Regions from separate parts of the Solibacillus sp. FSL W7-1464 genome, predicted to be linked through region 3. Evidence: riboswitches for the same ligand, from Rfam matches in the RefSeq annotation. Region 3 holds a riboswitch; each other region holds the start of a gene.
The links. Region 3 has a riboswitch for cobalamin ahead of MKZ25_RS05810 (hypothetical protein). Riboswitches for the same ligand answer to the same signal wherever they lie in the genome.
Positions count from the first base shown of each region.

Region 1: linked by a shared signal. The riboswitch ahead of MKZ25_RS07595 (energy-coupling factor ABC transporter permease) and the one ahead of MKZ25_RS05810 (hypothetical protein) in region 3 are both predicted to bind cobalamin.
Region 2: linked by a shared signal. The riboswitch ahead of MKZ25_RS02770 (ABC transporter substrate-binding protein) and the one ahead of MKZ25_RS05810 (hypothetical protein) in region 3 are both predicted to bind cobalamin.

Region 1 is NZ_JBBORC010000001.1:1,591,715-1,597,716, forward strand. Features, by position in the region: gene MKZ25_RS07580 (energy-coupling factor ABC transporter ATP-binding protein) at 1-722, opposite strand, end outside; gene cbiQ (cobalt ECF transporter T component CbiQ) at 733-1,512, opposite strand; gene MKZ25_RS07590 (energy-coupling factor ABC transporter substrate-binding protein) at 1,499-1,786, opposite strand; gene MKZ25_RS07595 (energy-coupling factor ABC transporter permease) at 1,788-2,531, opposite strand; cobalamin riboswitch at 2,655-2,831, opposite strand; cobalamin riboswitch at 3,238-3,424, shown strand; gene cobJ (precorrin-3B C(17)-methyltransferase) at 3,567-5,228, shown strand; gene cobK (precorrin-6A reductase) at 5,237-5,995, shown strand.
Region 2 is NZ_JBBORC010000001.1:550,864-556,865, reverse strand. Features, by position in the region: gene MKZ25_RS02780 (adenosylcobinamide amidohydrolase) at 1-802, opposite strand, end outside; gene MKZ25_RS02775 (FecCD family ABC transporter permease) at 802-1,800, opposite strand; gene MKZ25_RS02770 (ABC transporter substrate-binding protein) at 1,793-2,740, opposite strand; cobalamin riboswitch at 2,882-3,072, opposite strand; gene MKZ25_RS02765 (amino acid ABC transporter ATP-binding protein) at 3,172-3,927, opposite strand; gene MKZ25_RS02760 (amino acid ABC transporter permease) at 3,940-4,650, opposite strand; gene MKZ25_RS02755 (amino acid ABC transporter permease) at 4,663-5,373, opposite strand; gene MKZ25_RS02750 (transporter substrate-binding domain-containing protein) at 5,447-6,002, opposite strand, start outside.
Region 3 is NZ_JBBORC010000001.1:1,227,896-1,233,897, forward strand. Features, by position in the region: gene MKZ25_RS05790 (isopropylmalate synthase) at 51-284, opposite strand; gene MKZ25_RS05795 (metal ABC transporter ATP-binding protein) at 395-1,141, shown strand; gene MKZ25_RS05800 (metal ABC transporter permease) at 1,157-2,023, shown strand; gene MKZ25_RS05805 (Fur family transcriptional regulator) at 2,020-2,430, shown strand; cobalamin riboswitch at 2,494-2,675, shown strand; gene MKZ25_RS05810 (hypothetical protein) at 2,836-3,393, shown strand; gene MKZ25_RS05815 (ABC transporter substrate-binding protein) at 3,383-4,336, shown strand; gene MKZ25_RS05820 (bifunctional adenosylcobinamide kinase/adenosylcobinamide-phosphate guanylyltransferase) at 4,407-4,949, shown strand; gene cobS (adenosylcobinamide-GDP ribazoletransferase) at 4,962-5,735, shown strand; gene MKZ25_RS05830 (histidine phosphatase family protein) at 5,708-6,002, shown strand, end outside.

The DNA of each region.
Region 1 (6,002 bases), 360 kb from region 3:
TCAATATGGGCAGTCTCCAACAGTTTGTCATCTGAAAATAGTGCATCTCGTTGCCCCGAATATAATATCTGTCCTTTATGAAAAACGATAAAGTATTCCGCCCATTCATAAATTAAATTGACTTGGTGTGTGGAATACAAAAACGTGCGTTCTTCATTTTGAAGTTCATTTAGATATGTCGTGAGTTGATTAGAAAAATAGAAATCTAAACTACTCGTTGGCTCGTCTAAAATATAAATTTTAGGGTCCATTGCATACACACCTGCAATCGTCACACGTTTTTTTTGTCCACCGCTCAAGAAGTGAATCGGGCGTTCAGTTAAATCATATAATTCCGTTAATTGAATCGCGTTTGCCACATGACGCTCAATCTTTTCATGTGGCCATTTTAAATTAATGGGACCATATAAAATATCCTGTTTTACAGTAGAAGCAAATAATTGATTCTCTGCTTCTTGAAAAATAAAACCAACTTGCTCACGCAGGTGGATTAATTGTTTTTTTCTATAATTTAAAGGCTCACTTAAAAAGTAAATCTCACCACTAGTTGGCTTTTCAAGTCCAATAAGTAATTTAAAAAAAGTTGATTTACCCGAGCCGTTTTCACCTAGAATCGCGACCTTTTTGCCCTTTGGAATCGATAAAGAAATGTCTTTTAATGCCTCGGTACCATCACTGTATCGAAAAGATACATGATTAAAAGTAAAATAGCTTTCTGTCATAAAAAACTCCTTATATTACAAGTATGGCGATACTTATCATAGTAAAAATCAGTGCCATGCATGTGAATTTCATGTCCCACGTTTTTATAGTTGTGAAATGCTGGGGGAGAATGAATTGCTCAATATTCCGTGCAGCCATTGCATCTGACATGGCTTGATAGCGGAAAAAAATTGTCCGAAATAGTGCACTAATCAGTAGGCTTAATGATTGAAAACTTTTTTTATATGAACGATAACCTAAACGAGCATGCTGTGCCGTATAAAGCTGCATAACAGTCCGTAAAAATAAAAAAATAAAGCGATACATCAACTCGATTAATTCAATCACAATTGTAGGCACTTTTAATCGTGCAAGGACCGGGCTGATTTCAAACATTGGTGTAGTTAAAATTAAGAAATATAAGCAGCTTGTTGCACTAACCGCTGTACAAAAGATAGTTATTGCTCGAAGTATGTCGCTCGGTAAAATAAAGAACTGCATCGTAAAAACTGAACTATGCCATAGTGCTGATGCTGGAATCGGCTGTGTAAATGTGATGGATAAAACAATAGCAAACACTCCTGCTAAAACAAAACCGATTGGTGCAAGTAATAATGTAATATATGTTTTCAATGGGACTTTTGCGTAAAATATAATGGCACCGCTCATGAAGAGCAGTGTCCAAACGGAAAAACTGTTATTTCGTAATAATGTGACAAACAATAAAGTAATTAAGCTGAACGTCATTTTTTGGCTTGCTGAAATCTTTAGTAATGCATTATGGCTGGCAATAAAATCAATGTTTAGCATGGTCTTTTGTATGTTTCCCACGCATGTAGCCAATGAAGTAACCGATAATTAATGCACCAATCACGCCTTGTAGAACAAATAAAAGACTTTCGATTTCTCCGCTTGGTGGCTCCCATAGAGCACTAAACCAAGGTTCATAATCTGCTGCGATTTCAGTGATGGCTTCTTCTGCCTCACCATCGGCACCGCCAAATTCCGCATCCTGTAAAAATAGTATCGGTAATAGCGCTAAAACAATCACGCCTAGAAGTAATAGTAAATTTTTCTTAAACATATTAGCTCTCCTTTGCCTTTAATATACGTAGTTGAACTAATTCTCTCATATTATACTTTTGTAAGAAGTTCATAATCATAACCGTTAATAACCCCTCACTAATTGCAAGTGGAATTTGTGTTAATGCAAAGATGCTCGCAAATTTCTGGAATGACCCTAAAATACCGCCTACTTCAGAAGGGAAAGCTAATGCCAACTGAACAGATGTCATTACATATGTACCTAAATCACCAAGCATTGCCGCTAAAAATACAGCTACACTAAATGATAATCCCCATTTTGTCGATAGTTTGAAAACACCAACAGCTATAAAAGGACCGACAATCGCCATTGAGAAAATATTCGCACCTAATGTTGTAAGTCCTCCATGGGCAAGAAGAATGGATTGGAATAATAGGACGATGGATCCTAAGACGCTCATCACAAATGGTCCGAATAAAATCGAGCCTAATCCAACACCAGTAGGATGAGAACAGCTACCTGTAACCGATGGGATTTTTAAAGCAGACAGTACGAATGTAAAAGCACCTGATAGGGCGAGTAGTAGTTTGCTTTCCGGATTTTCCTTAACAACCAAACGAATTACTTGTAGTCCCTTCACCAAGAATGGTAAGCATAGTGCAAACCAGAAAATAGCCCATCCGATTGGTAAAAATCCCTCCATAATGTGCATGGCATATGCTTGCTTTGGCATAAATAACAGAACGATACCGAAGTAAGCAAGTTTTGGTAATAATTGTTTCATGTTTTTACTCCTTTTTTCAATTTTGATGAAAAAAGTGCATAAAAAAATACACTTTTTAGAGTAAAAGTGCATAACAAAAAATAAGCATTAACTGCTTATTTTCACGCACCTATCCTCGTAGGTCTGAATCAGTCATTTTTGGCAGGTATCCTGACTTCTCTTCAACGTAATTGACATGCCTTCCCACATAAAATGCAGTGACGTGTTATGTAATACTCCGAGTTACAGTTGCGGGACAGTACCGGATTTGCACCGGTTTCCCTATTAAGCTTAAAAAGCACCAAAAATTATTCAATTTTCACCATGTGAGAAATAATATCACTTGTATTTTTACTTGTCACTAAATATTTTTAAATACTTTAACTATTCTGTGTTGAATTGGATAATGAAAATTTTATTTATCCTCGTTTGTGTATAGAATTCTCTTGAATATCAATTTTCTTTTAAAAAGTAATTGTAGAAGGTTCAAGTATCAATGTATTGGCAGTGGTTATTGATAAAAAGCTTAATGGTAAGAGACAAGAAAATAATAAAGTAAATAATTGAAATTAAACAACTTTTGATTAGTTAGATAGTAAATTTATGTACAAAACACCTAATAAACGAATAATAAACACTTCACTTATGCTAAATAAGCTTATTGAGATAATAATTACCCTATCATTTTTTAGTAGACTATGTTATTTTTATTTTTATAATAATTTAATAATTTGCAATTTGAATAAGTGCTTACAGAATTTTGTAAGGTAAAAGGGAAATTAGTGAAAGACTAATGCAGCCCCCGCTACTGTAATAGCTGATGAAATCACAATAAATCACTGTCGTAATGATGGGAAGAAGTGAAAGTAAAAGGAAGCTTAAGCCAGGAAACCTGCTTATTTAAACGATACTTACTTTTCGGAGGGAGAAGTATAGGCGAAACAAGTAATTGTTTTTGTGTTTTTTTATACTTTTTTAGTATTAATTTCACATGCCCGTACCTCTTTCTGACAAGAGGTACGGGCATTTTTTATTTCTTATACGGAGGGTGTTTACATGCAAAAGGGAAAAATCTTTGTTGTAGGCTTCGGTCCTGGAGATCGGGAACATATAACAAAACGTGCAGTCGATGCGCTACAGCAAAGTGATCACATTATGGGCTACAAAACGTATGTAGAACTGATTGAGCATTTAGTGACAGCGAAAACCATTGTCAGTACGGGAATGACGGAAGAAGTTTCACGTGCACAAGAAGCTGTAAAACAAGCTGAAGCCGGCCATATTGTTGCCGTTATTTCCAGTGGGGATGCGGGTGTTTACGGGATGGCGGGGCTCGTATATGAAGTATTAATCGAAAAGGGCTGGACTGCAAAAGAAGGCATTGAAGTAGAAGTTGTTCCGGGTATATCTGCGATTAACTCCTGTGCAAGTCTACTTGGCGCTCCGGTTATGCATGATTCATGCACAATTAGTTTAAGTGACCATTTAACACCGTGGACAGTAATCGAAAAACGGATTGAGGCAGCTGCAATGGCAGACTTTGTCGTTGCGTTCTACAATCCGAAATCTGGCAGACGCACGAGACAAATTGTTGAAGCACAGCGTATTTTGCTTAAGTATCGTTCTCCGGATACACCTGTCGGATTAGTAAAAGCTGCCTACCGGGATACACAGGATATTGTATTAACTACATTAGAGGAGATGCTGGAATATGATATCGGAATGCTGACAACGGTAGTCGTAGGGAATTCCTCGACATTTTACTATGATAATAAAATCATTACACCCCGTGGTTATCAGCGTAAGTATACGTTAGGGGAAGAAAAACAACTATTAAAACCGCACCAACGTTTGAAAAAGGAAGCGGAACCTTGGGCATTGGATCAGGAAACGGGTGAAGCAAAGACCGGGTATGAAAAAATTGAAGCTATCGAGAAAAAAATAGTTGAACCAGCAGCTGTTAAAACAACCGCATTACAGCTTGCAAATGAAGCATTAGCGCTCGTACATAAAGAAACGTCAGCTGTAAAAGTTGAAGAAAATCCTTTTTTAGTACAGCAAGAAGTGGAATCCATATTTGAATTTGCTGTATCACCAGGTGTTGCCAATAAAATGATTACACCAGCACAAATGATTACATTGGCAGAGGTTGTAGGAGAACGCGGTACGATGGAGTATACGCCTGATCACCGCCTCGTGTTGAAGGTACCTACTGATTCACCTCAAAGAATTGTAGAAACGGTAGAACAAACGGGCTTACTTGTTCAACCTGTCGGCGACGTAGTAATCGTCAAGGCATGTGATTTCTGTTACGGCGAAAAAGCGGAATCCATTCCATATGCGGAACAGGTCATGGAAACGCTCGGTGGCATTAAAATGCCGAAAGAGCTTCACGTCGGTTTTAATGGATGCGGTATGGCATGTTATCGAGCGGTTTTTGATGATATCGGTATTGTTTACCGCAAGAAAAAGTTCGATTTGTTTATCGGTTCCAAGCCAGTAGGACGAACAGCTCATGCCGCGCAACCGGTCCTTGAAGGTCTGAATCCTGAACAACTAATTCCATTACTAACCGATATTGTGGCGGACTATAAAGAGAATGCACATCCAAATGAACGTTTCTTCAAATATTTCAAACGTGTGAAGAAAATATTGAATTTCAATTATGTTGATATGTCTTGCAAAATTAAAGTGGAAGAAGCCCCGTGTGGAGATTAGGTGAAACGATGATTTTATTTTTAGCAGGAACAAGTGATGCGAGAGAGCTGGCGATTCAAATAATGCAAGCTGGCTATGATTTGGTGGCGACTGTTGTTACGGATTCTGCTGCTGCGAGTCTAAAGGATGCGAATGTTCCTTATCATGTCGGTCGCTTAACAGAACAGCAAATGAAGGAACTGATCGAAGAACGACATGTAACAACGGTTGTAGATGCAAGTCATCCGTATGCAGAAGAGGCTTCTAAAACAGCGATGGCTGCTGCGAATATAACTGGTATACCCTATATTCGATATGAACGTCCCCAACAAAGCTACGTACATCCGCTCGTTACGGAAGTGGAAACATATAAAGAAGCGGCAATTGCTGCATCCGCACATTCAGGAACAATTATGTTGACGACAGGCAGTAAAACGCTCGCAGTTTTTACGGAGCAATTATTACATAACGAAAATATTCGTCTTGTCTGCCGGATGCTGCCAAATAAAGAGAATATGGATAAATGCGATGCACTTGGTGTGAAGCAGCGCGATATTATCGCAATTCAAGGACCGTTTTCTAAAGAATTGAATAAAGCGCTATACGAACAGTTCAGCACAACATTTATTATTACAAAGGAAAGCGGGAAAGTCGGCTCGGTAGACGAGAAGATGGATGCGGCTTTAGAGCTTGGAATTCCTGTCATTTTAATTAAGCGACCAAAAATACAATATGAAAACTTATGCACTTCATTCGAGAAAGTGTTTGAAAAATTAGGAGGCAAATAACAATGGC
Region 2 (6,002 bases), 680 kb from region 3:
TTGTTGCAGCTTTTCGTTCCATTTCATTCGTCGGCAGCATCGTAATTTGCGGTTTTGGCAGCTCCGGGTGAGGATATGTCGCAATCCTAGCCTGATACACATCAGCAATCTGTTCTTCTAATACGACTTCATGCGGCTCCCCGAATGCTCTCACTTCACCATTTTCCAACAGAAGGAGTTCATCACAATAAAGTGATGCCAAGTTGATATCATGGAAAATCGACACAACCGTCAGCCCATGCACCTCAACTTGCATCCGTATCATATCCAGAATCTGCTTTTGATGGGCGATATCCAAATGGTTTGTCGGTTCATCCAATAGAAGCAATTCCGAATTTTGTGCAAGTGCCTGGGCGATAAAAACCCGCTGCTGCTCGCCACCCGATAAAAACTCCAAGTACTGATGTTTATATTGAGAAACCCCTGTACTTTCCATCGCCCGCTGAACCGTCGCTTCATCTTCTTCGGTCCAGGACGAAAAAAAGCCGCTTTGATGGGGGTAACGTCCTAACGAAACTGCATCATATACACTATTCGTAAACGCACTTGCATTTAATTGAGGCAGAACCGCCATCTTTTTTGCCAATTGCTTATTGTCATAGCTTTTAAGCGGTTTCTCTTCGATGAAAATTTCACCTGTTTCTGGCTTCAGCACACCACTGATCATTTTCAGCAATGTCGATTTGCCGCTGCCGTTCGGACCAAGAATCCCGAGAATTCTTCCTTTTTCCACGTGAAACGTCACATTTTTTATAATCTTTTTCCCGCCGTAACCACCTGATAAATTATTTACTATTAACATTATGCAACAACCTTTCTACGTTGCTTGAAGAAAATATAGGCAAAGACAGGCGCGCCAATAAAGGAAGTAATAACACCGATCGGCAGTTCAATAGGCGCGATAATTGTACGCGATACTAAGTCACAAATGACGAGCAGGCTTGCACCGTTCAAAAACGACAATGTCAATAAATGTCGATGGTCTGCTCCGATCAGCAGGCGTATCATATGCGGCACTACTAATCCGACAAATCCAATTGTCCCGGATGCTGCAACAGCCGCTCCTGTTAAAACGGAACCGCCCGCCAAAATCATATATTTGCTGCGCTTAACATTTACCCCTAAATACTGGGCACGCTCTTCCCCATAAATCATCGCATTCAGCTCACGGCGAGTCAGCCAAATAAGTGCTGTACCGAACATCATAAACGGCAGTACCATCTGAACATATGGCCAGCCTCGCATCGACACACTTCCTAAAAGCCAGCCGATAATTTCTCTTAGCTGTTCACCTGTAAGTGCGACCATTAAGGAAATGCAGGACCCTAAAAACGAGCTGAAAATAATCCCCGTCAAAATCAGTGTTTCCATTTTCATCGAACGGTCAACTAGTCGGGCAAATGTCAGGACAATAATCATCGTACATGCGGCACCGGCCATACTGAATACGGGCAATGTGAAGACACCGAGTACCGGTATTGAAATCCCTAAAAAGATGGTCATAACCGCACCGACCGAGGCACCAGATGAAATACCTAATGTATACGGATCCGCCAAAGGGTTTTTAAGTAACCCTTGAAATGCAGCTCCGGCTATTGCTAAAGATGCCCCGATTAGTGCCGCTAAAATGACACGTGGCATTCGGATTTTCCACAAAATACTGTATGCAACCGGATCAGTCGTTTTATCCCATAATGTTGAAAACGGGATATTAACAGACCCGAATGAAATGCCGATCCATACGCTGCTTAAAAGCAATCCAATCGATAGTACATAGGAGATTGAATATTTTTTATTCATTAAATACCTCTGGGTAAATCGCCGCACCTATTGATTCAATACCTTCAACAATACGCGGACCTTGTCGGCTCGTCGTATCGCCATCGACTAATTTCACATTGCCATTTTTCACTGCATCCATTTCGGCATAGGCATCGTTTTTCTCGATTGCCGCCATGTCGTTTTCATACGTTACTAAAATGACATCCGGATTGCTGTTTACAAATTGCTCAGAGCTGTACATCGGCCACCCTAGTTCCGGAACAGCATTTTCTGCATTTAGAACGTCCAGCATTTCACTGATGAATGTTTCTTCACCTGCAGCATAAAGGTCCGGATCTGTTCCAACAACAATAAACACGGACTTTTCTTCCAGGTCGGCTACTTTCACTTCAATTTCTTCAATTCCCTCTTTGATCGAGGCAATCATTTTTTCGGCTTCTTGTTCTTTATTTGTCAGTTGCCCGATTTGTTTGATCGTTTCGTATGTTTCTTCAAATGTTTTCGCATCCTTTACAACGAATACGGGAATGCCTACTGATTCAAGCTGCGCAATTGCCTGTTCATTGAAGCTGTACATTCCGGATTCATGCGCTACGACTAAATCAGGTTGCAGACCGATTATTTGTTCTAAATTGAACTCCATGCCGCCAACTGATTCTTTAGATAATGCTTCTTCAGGATATGTATCATTGTCGTTCACAGCGATAATTTCATCGTTTAACCCTAGTCCGAATAAAATTTCCGTATTGGATGGAGCCAATGTAATAATGCGTTCCGGTGCTTTTTCAAGCGTAATTTCTTTGTCCAATGCATCTTTTATAGTTACCGGAAATTGTGCTGCGTCAGATACTTCTTTATTGTCTTTTGCAGATTGTTCATCTGTTGCTTTTTCCGAATTACATGCCGCTAGAGTTAATGTAAGTAATGCTGCGGAAGAGAGCAGTTGCCATTTTTTCAAAATAAAAACCTCCTGAAATCTCGTTGTATAATTTTCTACAAAAATAAAAAGCTCCCCTACTATAAATGAAGGAAGCTTTACGTATGCAAATAAAATTCATCAAAAAGAATTTATCCGCCACATCCTATCCTCGTAGGTTTAATTTAGGGCATTATAAAGGCAGGTCTCCTGGCTTATGCATAAACGTTGAAGAGCGCCTTCCCGAATTTTTTTCAGTGGCATATTGCTCTCAACTAGCAGTTACAGTGGCGGGACCGCATCGGATTTGAACCGATTTCCCTTTTACTCCTTACTCTATCAATAGAGTAAGAACCTTTATCGTCCATATTAAATTAATGTCTTTATTATAGCGGAAGATTAACGGAATGTGTGCAAATTTATTAAAGTGTCAGATAATTCGACGTAAGCTATGAATTTATTGCTCGTTACCCTTATATATGGTACGTATAGTCATCTGGAAGTACACGACGCAGGAATTGCTTTGTTCGGTCTTCTTTTGGCTGCACGAAAATTTCATGTGGTGAGCCTTCTTCAATAACATTTCCGCCGTCCATGAAAATGACACGGTTGGCCACATCACGCGCGAATGACATTTCATGTGTAACGACTAACATTGTCGTCCCTTCTTTTGCGATGTCTTTCATCACGCCTAATACTTCCCCTACGAGTTCAGGATCGAGTGCTGAAGTTGGCTCATCAAATAAAATAATATCCGGATTTAAGGCTACAGCACGTGCAATCCCAACACGCTGTTGTTGGCCACCAGACAATTGGCTTGGATAAGAATCATATTTCTCTGTTAAGCCCACCTTATCAAGGGCCTTTTTGGAAATTGTATATGCTTCATCTTTTTTCATACCACGACCGATGATAAGTCCTTCAGCTACATTTTCAAGCGCGGTTTTATTATTAAATAGATTATAGTTTTGAAAGACAAATGCTGTTTTTTTACGAATCTCTAAAATATCCTTTTTCGATGCTTTGTTTAGATCGACTGAAATATTGTCGAAGCTTGCTGTCCCTTCATCTGCACGTTCTAAAAAGTTAATGCAGCGCAGCAATGTCGTTTTTCCTGAACCACTTGGACCTAAAATGACTACGACATCACCTTTATCAATCGTCAAGTCGACGCCTTTTAATATTTTGAGTTCCCCAAATGTTTTATGCACATTTTTAATTTCAAGCATTGCGATTCCTCCTTAAACTGTCACCGCTTTATAGCGACTTAAACGCTTTTCAGACCATTTAAATAAATACTCAACCGTCATACAGATAATTAAATAGACAATGAAAATATCAATATATGCCTCTAAATAGTTGTATCCAAAATTCGCCTCTACTTTAGCCTTGAGCGTGATTTCCTGTAACGATATTGCATAACCGAGCGAAGTAGCTTTAATCAAGTTGATCGTCGCTGTACATAGGTTCGGCATCGCAGAAACTAAAGCTTGTGGAATAATAATACGTCGGTATGCCTGTGCTGACGTGAGTCCAACCGATTGTGCTGCTTCCAGCTGACCTTTCGGAACTGTTTGTATGGCGGATCGAAACACTTCAATTAAAATTGCTGCCGTATTGAATGAGAAAATAATAAATGCATACCATAACGGATTCACATTATAGATTGGATAGTCGATATTGTATTTCTCAAACAGGCCACTTAACAGTAAGGGTATTGTTGCATACAGAACAAAAATTTGAATAATAATGGGTGTGCCTCGGACAAAAGAAATGTAAATTTTCGCAAAAAAGTTGACGACCGGTATTTCATAAACACGTGCAAGTGCTAGTAAAAAACCTAATGGTACTGCTACAAAAAGTGAAACAACCGTAACGAGAAGCGCTACTGGAACACCACTTAATGCAACAAAAAATGTATCAAATAAAAATTGCCAGTTGATTAATCCCATTGTAAGCCCCTCCTACGTTGTTTTAATAGATTGTTTTCCTTTGCTGAAAGCTTTTTCTAGCAAGGCAAAGGTTTTCTCAATTGAAATCGATAAAACCCAGTAAATGACCGCTAATGCGATGTAAATCTCAAGAGTATGTGTTCCATAATTGTTCGCAATAATTAAGTTTGCCTTCCCTACGATATCGATAAAGCCTATCGTGTAAGCAAGGGCACCTTCTTGTAAAACCGAAATCAAGCCATTTCCGAAGTTTGGAATCGCAACCACAAACGCTTGCGGGAAAATAATACGACGATAAGCCTGAAACGGTGTTAGCCCCACACTGACGGCCGCTTCAAATTGTCCGCGGTCGATCGCCAAATACGCAGATCGAATAACTTCGGACATCATTGCCGCAAATTGCAGACTAAACGTAATAACGACAAAAACGCCTGTCGGTACATTTTGCAAGTAAATACCGAATACCCCTTCTGCAAAGGCGGGAATGCCGTAATACACTAGAAATAGTAAAACAATTGATGGTGTACAACGGATCACGGTCGTATAGCCATTTGCTAAAAGCCTAAGTATTTTATTGGAGCTCAATTTTGCCGCAGCTAGTAATAGACCAAAAATAGACCCGCCAATAACAGAAAATGCTGCAATATAAAGTGTAATCCACAAATATGGTAATAAACTTGGCAACGCAGACCAAATGTACGACACATCAAAATATTTTTCCACATTTCTCCGACCTTTCTTTTAAAATATTGATAAGAAAAGCTACTTAAGCAACAACTTAAGCAGCTTCAAGGGATTATCGATTTACTGATTCTAGTACTTCAAATAAGTCTTTGCCATAAAACTCTTTGCTTAGCTCACGTAAAGCATCTGTCTCTTTGATTTCTGCAATTGCCTTATCGTACGCATCTGCAAAGTCCTGCTGTTTTTTATTGAATAACGGCCATGTTTTAATAACCGCAAATTCGTTATATACAACTTCATCTTTTAAATGGTAATATGGTCCGCCTTCAGTTAATACTTGCCCAGTGAATGCTCCTTCAATTTGAACGCCACCATCTACACGACCTTCGTTTACCCATTGCACAACATCCACCGTGAACTCTTCACCCGCTTGTAATTTTACCGGGTTGTCTGGGTTTGCTTCATTGTATTCCGCAATAACTGTATACTGGGCATTGTTTGCTGCGATAGGTGCTAACGTATAGCCGGCTGAAGCAAAATCACTTAAATTTTTAATGTTCTCGTTTTCTTTTTTAAGTACTAATCCTGCACTACTTAATCCTAAAAACTCTTGCGGGAAAATGTATTTCTGTGTACGTTCTTCGGTCCAGAATGCATTTTTTACACCT
Region 3 (6,002 bases):
TTTACGGGTTTTACAAAAGTGTGTACACGAAAATTCCGATTAATAATAAATTACAATCCGACGAGCTTCATCAACTTTTTATAGCGTTTATCCCCAAGCAGCTTCTGAATTTTTTGTAATACCTCTTTTGGAATGCCGGTCAGAGCCCAGCTGATATTGGCATGCTTCAAAATTTTTTGCAGCTTCTGAATTTCTTCCAGGCTCAATTCAAGCCCCTGCTGTTTTGCAAAATCCTGTAGCTGGCTGTCATTCATTCCTTTTAGGTTATCAAACCACTGTAGCATTTGAATTGTCTCCATCCTCTCAAGTTTATTCCCTTTACATGAACAAAAAACTGCATTATACTAACATGATGTAAATCGTAATGATTTTGAATTAGAAAGAAGCGAACGAAATGAAAAAACCATTGATTGAATTGAAGGATGTTTCCTTTCAATATGAATACACGCAAGCACTGAAGAATATTTCGCTACGTGTCAATGAAGGCGACTTTTTGGCGTTGATCGGACAAAACGGTTCCGGTAAATCGACACTTTTGAAATTGATTTTAGGACTGTTGAAGCCCATGTCAGGGGAAATTAAATTATTTGGCGAACAGGCAAGCCATTTTAAACACCGCGAATGGATTGGCTATGTCTCGCAAAAATCCAATGCCTTTAACTCGGGGTTTCCTGCAACGGTCGAAGAAGTCGTGAAAAGCGGTCTATCGCAAAAGGTCGGACTTTTTAAACGCTATCCAAAAGATGCGGACTTTTTAGTAAAAGGTGCTTTAAAAGATGTCGGCATGGAGAAATTTCTGAAACGGAATATTGGACAGCTTTCCGGCGGGCAGCAGCAACGTGTGTTCATCGCTCGTGCATTAGTGTCCGATCCGAAGCTCCTTATTTTGGATGAACCAACAGTCGGCATTGACCGCGAAAATGTGCAGGCATTCTATGATATGCTCGCACATTTGAATAAGCATCACAATATGACAATGATTTTAGTTACACACGATGTGGACACGGTTTCGGATCGGGTCAGTCATGTCGCATGCTTAAATCAGTCGATCCATTTCCATGGATACAAAAATGATTTTGATACGATTTCGGAAGAACAGATTGCTAGCTGGAACGGCCACTCTGTTCGAAAGATTCATTAAGAGGAGCAGGCCGTTATGATAGAAGCTATATTAAACTATGAATTTTTACAAAATGCCTTTTTCTCAGGGCTTGTTATTGGAGTCATCGCACCACTATTAGGTGTATTTATCGTAGTAAGACGTTTATCGCTCATTGCGGATGCACTGTCGCATGTTACACTGGCGGGGATTGCCGGGAGCCTGTACTTGAGCCAATCGTTTGCAGCGTTGGCATTGCTGAATCCGATTTATTTAGGGATTATCGCATCTGTAAGTGGTTCGATTTTAATTGAACGATTACGCCGACTATATAAACATTATGAAGAACTTGCGATACCGATTATTATGTCGGGCGGAATCGGTGTGAGTGCCATTTTAATTTCACTTGCAAGCGGATTTAATACCGATTTAATGAGCTATTTATTCGGTTCTGTATCTGCTGTATCGCGCCAGGATTTATATGTTGTACTGGCAATTGCAGTCGTTGTCGTATTATTTTTAGTCCTGTTTTTTAAAGAGCTTTTCGTCTTGTCGTTCGATGAGGAATATGCGAAAGCGAGCGGTTTACCTGCGAAGTGGATTCACTTATTGTTTATGATTGTTGTCGCTCTCGTTATCGCAGCAAGTATGCGTATTGTCGGAATTCTGCTTGTTTCAAGCTTAATGACATTACCGGTAGCTGCAGCGATGCGACTGGCTCGCGGCTTTAAAGAAGCAATTATTTTAGCGATTGTATTTGGAGAGCTGGCCGTAGTAATCGGACTCATTTCTGCATTTTACCTGAACTTGGCACCTGGTGGAACAATTGTTGTTACCTCCATTTTGATCTTGCTGTTCGTAATTTTAATTAAAAAACTTGTTTTGAAATTCACAATTAAATCGGAAGGGGAAGAACTACTGTGAATGCAACGCGCGCGTGGGAAATATTAAAGGAAAATGGCTATAAAAAAACGGATAAACGAGAGTTGATTTTGGATATGTTTGCAGCTACAGAAAAGTATTTGACTGCCCGTGACTTGTTATCAGTATTGAAAAAGGATTTCCCCGGGATGAGTTTCGATACAATTTACCGTAACTTGGCAACTTTCGTGGAGCTTGATATTTTAGAAGAAACAGAATTAAACGGTGAGCGAAATTTCCGTATGCACTGTGAGTCGGATCACCATCACCACCACTTTATTTGCAGTGATTGCGGGAATGTAAAGGAACTGTCTGTTTGCCCGATGGAAATGCTCGGTGAAAAGCTGCCGGGTTATGCTGTTGAGGCGCATAAATTTGAGATTTACGGCAAATGTCCGGAATGTTTATAGTAAACTGAAAATATTTTATTTGCATAATAATATTATTATGCTAAAGTGATAAAGACAAATTGAATAAATTTGCAGGAAAAAGATGCATGATGCATAAATGGGAATTCGGTGTAAATCCGAAGCTATATCCGTAACTGTAAGCGTTGATGAAAATAAGTGTGATACCACTGCTAAACTAGCGGGAAGGTACTTATGAGTAAAGTGAAACGCAGAGCCAGGAGACCAATCTTTTTCTTATCGTAACATCCCTCTTCGGAATTAAAGAGAATGTACGGCAGTCACTGATCGAATGAGCATCGTTTTACACTCTTTTTTGATTATTGAAGCCATCCATTTTCTTGGGTGGCTTTTTTTTCGTACACTCGGTAATTTCGGCGGGGCACTACTTGAAGTGAGGAGAATTTTATGAAAAAGGATATCCGTTATTCCTGCTATCCGTTTATGCGGGAAAAATCAAGCTGCGTCGATTATGAAATTCGAACCGACTCTTTAACAACCCGCATCGGTACAGTCTTTCCAACATTAGTCGATGATGCATCCGGTCAAGTCGTCTTGGAAGACTTAAGGAGGATACAACCGTTAGCCTATCATGCCAATGGTTCTGTCCGTGGCAAATTGGCCATTACATCTGAGGATTTACAATGGCTAAGCGATCGATACGATTTTTATGTAGGTGAAGTCGGAGAAACGATTCAGCAGTTTGTTCTGCCACAAGGAATCGAAAGTGCAGCAAGACTGCATATTTGCCGCAGTGAGGCAAAAAAGTCTTACAGAGCATTACATAAAGTAAGTGAAGAAAGAGAAGTGGATGAAATTCTGTTCGATTTTCTCGGGCTGCTTGCCAATGTGTTTTTTGTCATGGCGGTCTATATGAATCAGCAGCATCAACAAGAGGAAATTCCATTTATCTCAAAATCCTATCCAACGAAAAAGAAAAAAGGAGTTACAACAAATGAAATTTAATAACAAATGGGTCGTTGCTTTCGCGGCAACATTATTACTGGCAGCATGTGGATCAGATGAGGAAAAAACAGATGGCAATGCGGAAAAAGAAACACAGACTGCATCGAAAAATGAAGGAGCACCCTATACAGTTGTAGATGACCGTGGTGTGGAAGTAACATTCGATGAAGTACCGGAAACGATTATTTCCCTACAGCCGAGCAATACAGAAATTTTGTTTGAGCTGGGTGTCGGTGAACAAATTGTCGGGGCAACAGAATATGATACATATCCGGAAGCCGCACAAAAAATCGAGCGTGTGTCGACTTCTACTGTCATCAATGCAGAGCGAATTCTGGAATTAGATCCGGATGTCGTTATAGCTTATACAATTGGGGAGGAAGCACAAATTGCCCAATTGGAAGATGCGGGTCTTAAAGTATTTGTAATTGCTTCGGCGGCGACATTTGATGATGTTTATTCGGATATTATCCAGCTGTCGGAAGTAATGGGTGTGGACGATAAAGGTGAAAAAGTTGTAGCGGACATTAAAGCGCAAATCGAAACAGTACAGGAAAAAACAGCAACACTTGATACGAAGAAAAAAGCCTATTATGAAGTGTCACCAGCTCCGAATCTTTGGACTACCGGCAGCAGTACGTTCCAGCAGGAAATAATGGATCACGCAAATGTTGAAAATATTTTTGCGGATCAGAAGAGCTGGATCAGTGTAACGGAAGAAGATATCATTACACGTAACCCTGAAATTATCATTACACCTGCAACATATATGGAAAATGCGGTCGAAGAAATTTTAGGACGTACAGGCTGGGAGAAAATACAGGCAGTCACAGACAAGGCAGTTTATTTAGTGGATGGGGATATTATGTCCCGACCTGGACCGCGTATTGGTGAAGCGGTAGAAATTATGGCACAATCAGTATACCCGGAACTGTTTAAATAAGTATAGAATAGAAGGACATGCCTTAGTTTCGGCATGTTCTTTTTACATATAAGGACGAGGAGGTAGCCGATTGATCTTTATAACGGGTGGTGTACGAAGCGGGAAAAGTGCTTTTGCAGAAAAATACGCAAGGCAGTTAGGTGAAGAGAAGACGCTCTACTATGTTGCGACAGGCGTATCCTTTGATGAGGAAATGAAAAAACGGATTATCCGCCATCAGCTGGACCGTGATAGTCAGAACATCAACTGGAACACAGTGGAAATGCAAGTCGAAGTTCCACCAGCTATTCAAGAATTAAATAATGATACAGTTGTGCTTTTTGAATGTGTGACAACATGGCTTTCGAATGTACTTTATACATATGAACAAAGGAATGAAAATAGCGAATATATTGATAATTGTATCGGATCGCTGCAAAAGCAATTGCTAACTTGGCGTAAGCAGGGTGCTACAATTATAGTTGTATCAAATGAAGTGCTGGATGAACTCCCATCACAATATGGGGAAGTAAATTTATATCGTAAATTGTTGGGTGAGCTTCATCAATGGATTGTCCAAAAAAGTGATGAAGCATATGAAGTACAATTTCAGCTTGTACAGCGGTGGAAGTAAGGAGGAAACAAGTTGAAAAATAGTTGTAGCGGTTTTTTATTAGCGTGGCAATTTTTTTCGGCAGTGCCGATTAAAAAACAGTTGGATATGAATGGCAAGTCGGTTACATGGATGTATGGTTTTTTGCCGATTGTTGGATTGCTGATTGGATCAATAATTAGTAGTGGCGTATTTATACTATCTCGCTATAGTGAGATTTCGGACTTGTTATTGGCGATTTTGATTGTTATCGGGTTAATCGTCCTGACAGGGGGACTGCATTTAGACGGATGGATCGATATGAGCGATGCGTTCTTTTCCTATGGAGAAAAAGAGAAACGGCTGGAAATATTGGATGATCCGCGTACAGGCGCTTTTGGAGTTATTAGTGTTTTTTGCTTACTCGTATTAAAAATCGGTATTATTTATGAAATGCTGTTGCAGGGGCAATTTGAGATTGTGCCGTTTTTAATCTTTATTCCGTTTATCGCGAGAATGGGGATGCTGCTCTATTTTATAACGATGCAGCCAGCAAAGGAAAAAGGACTTGCTGCTTATTTTAAAGGGATCGTCATTCCAAATAAGCTTGCTGTTTTAATCGGCGTTCAAAGTTTCCTTGCATTTGTCTGCTGGTTTTACATCGGTGTTTTCAGCTTGTTTATTTTGGTCGTAGTAATGCTGATTGCCGTTGCAATATACCGGAATTGGTCAAAGAAATATTTTGGCGGAGTAACAGGTGATTTACTCGGTGCACTCGGTGAAGGTTTGGAGGTCGTTTTATGGCTGACGATATTACTGTGCATTTAATCAGGCATGAAAAAACGAAGGCGAATATGGAGCGTAAATATATTGGCTGGACAGATGAACCGATACAAAAAAAAGTCGTAGCCGAAATTGATCTGCAGCCTGCTATCGTTTATGGGAGCGATTTGCGGAGATGTCGTGAAACTGCACAATGCTATTTTCCTGATGCCGAATTTATCGCATCAAGGGATTTGCGTGAGCTGCATTTTGGGGACTTTGAAATGTGTACATATGAACAATTACAGCATAACGGAACATACCGGGCTTGGA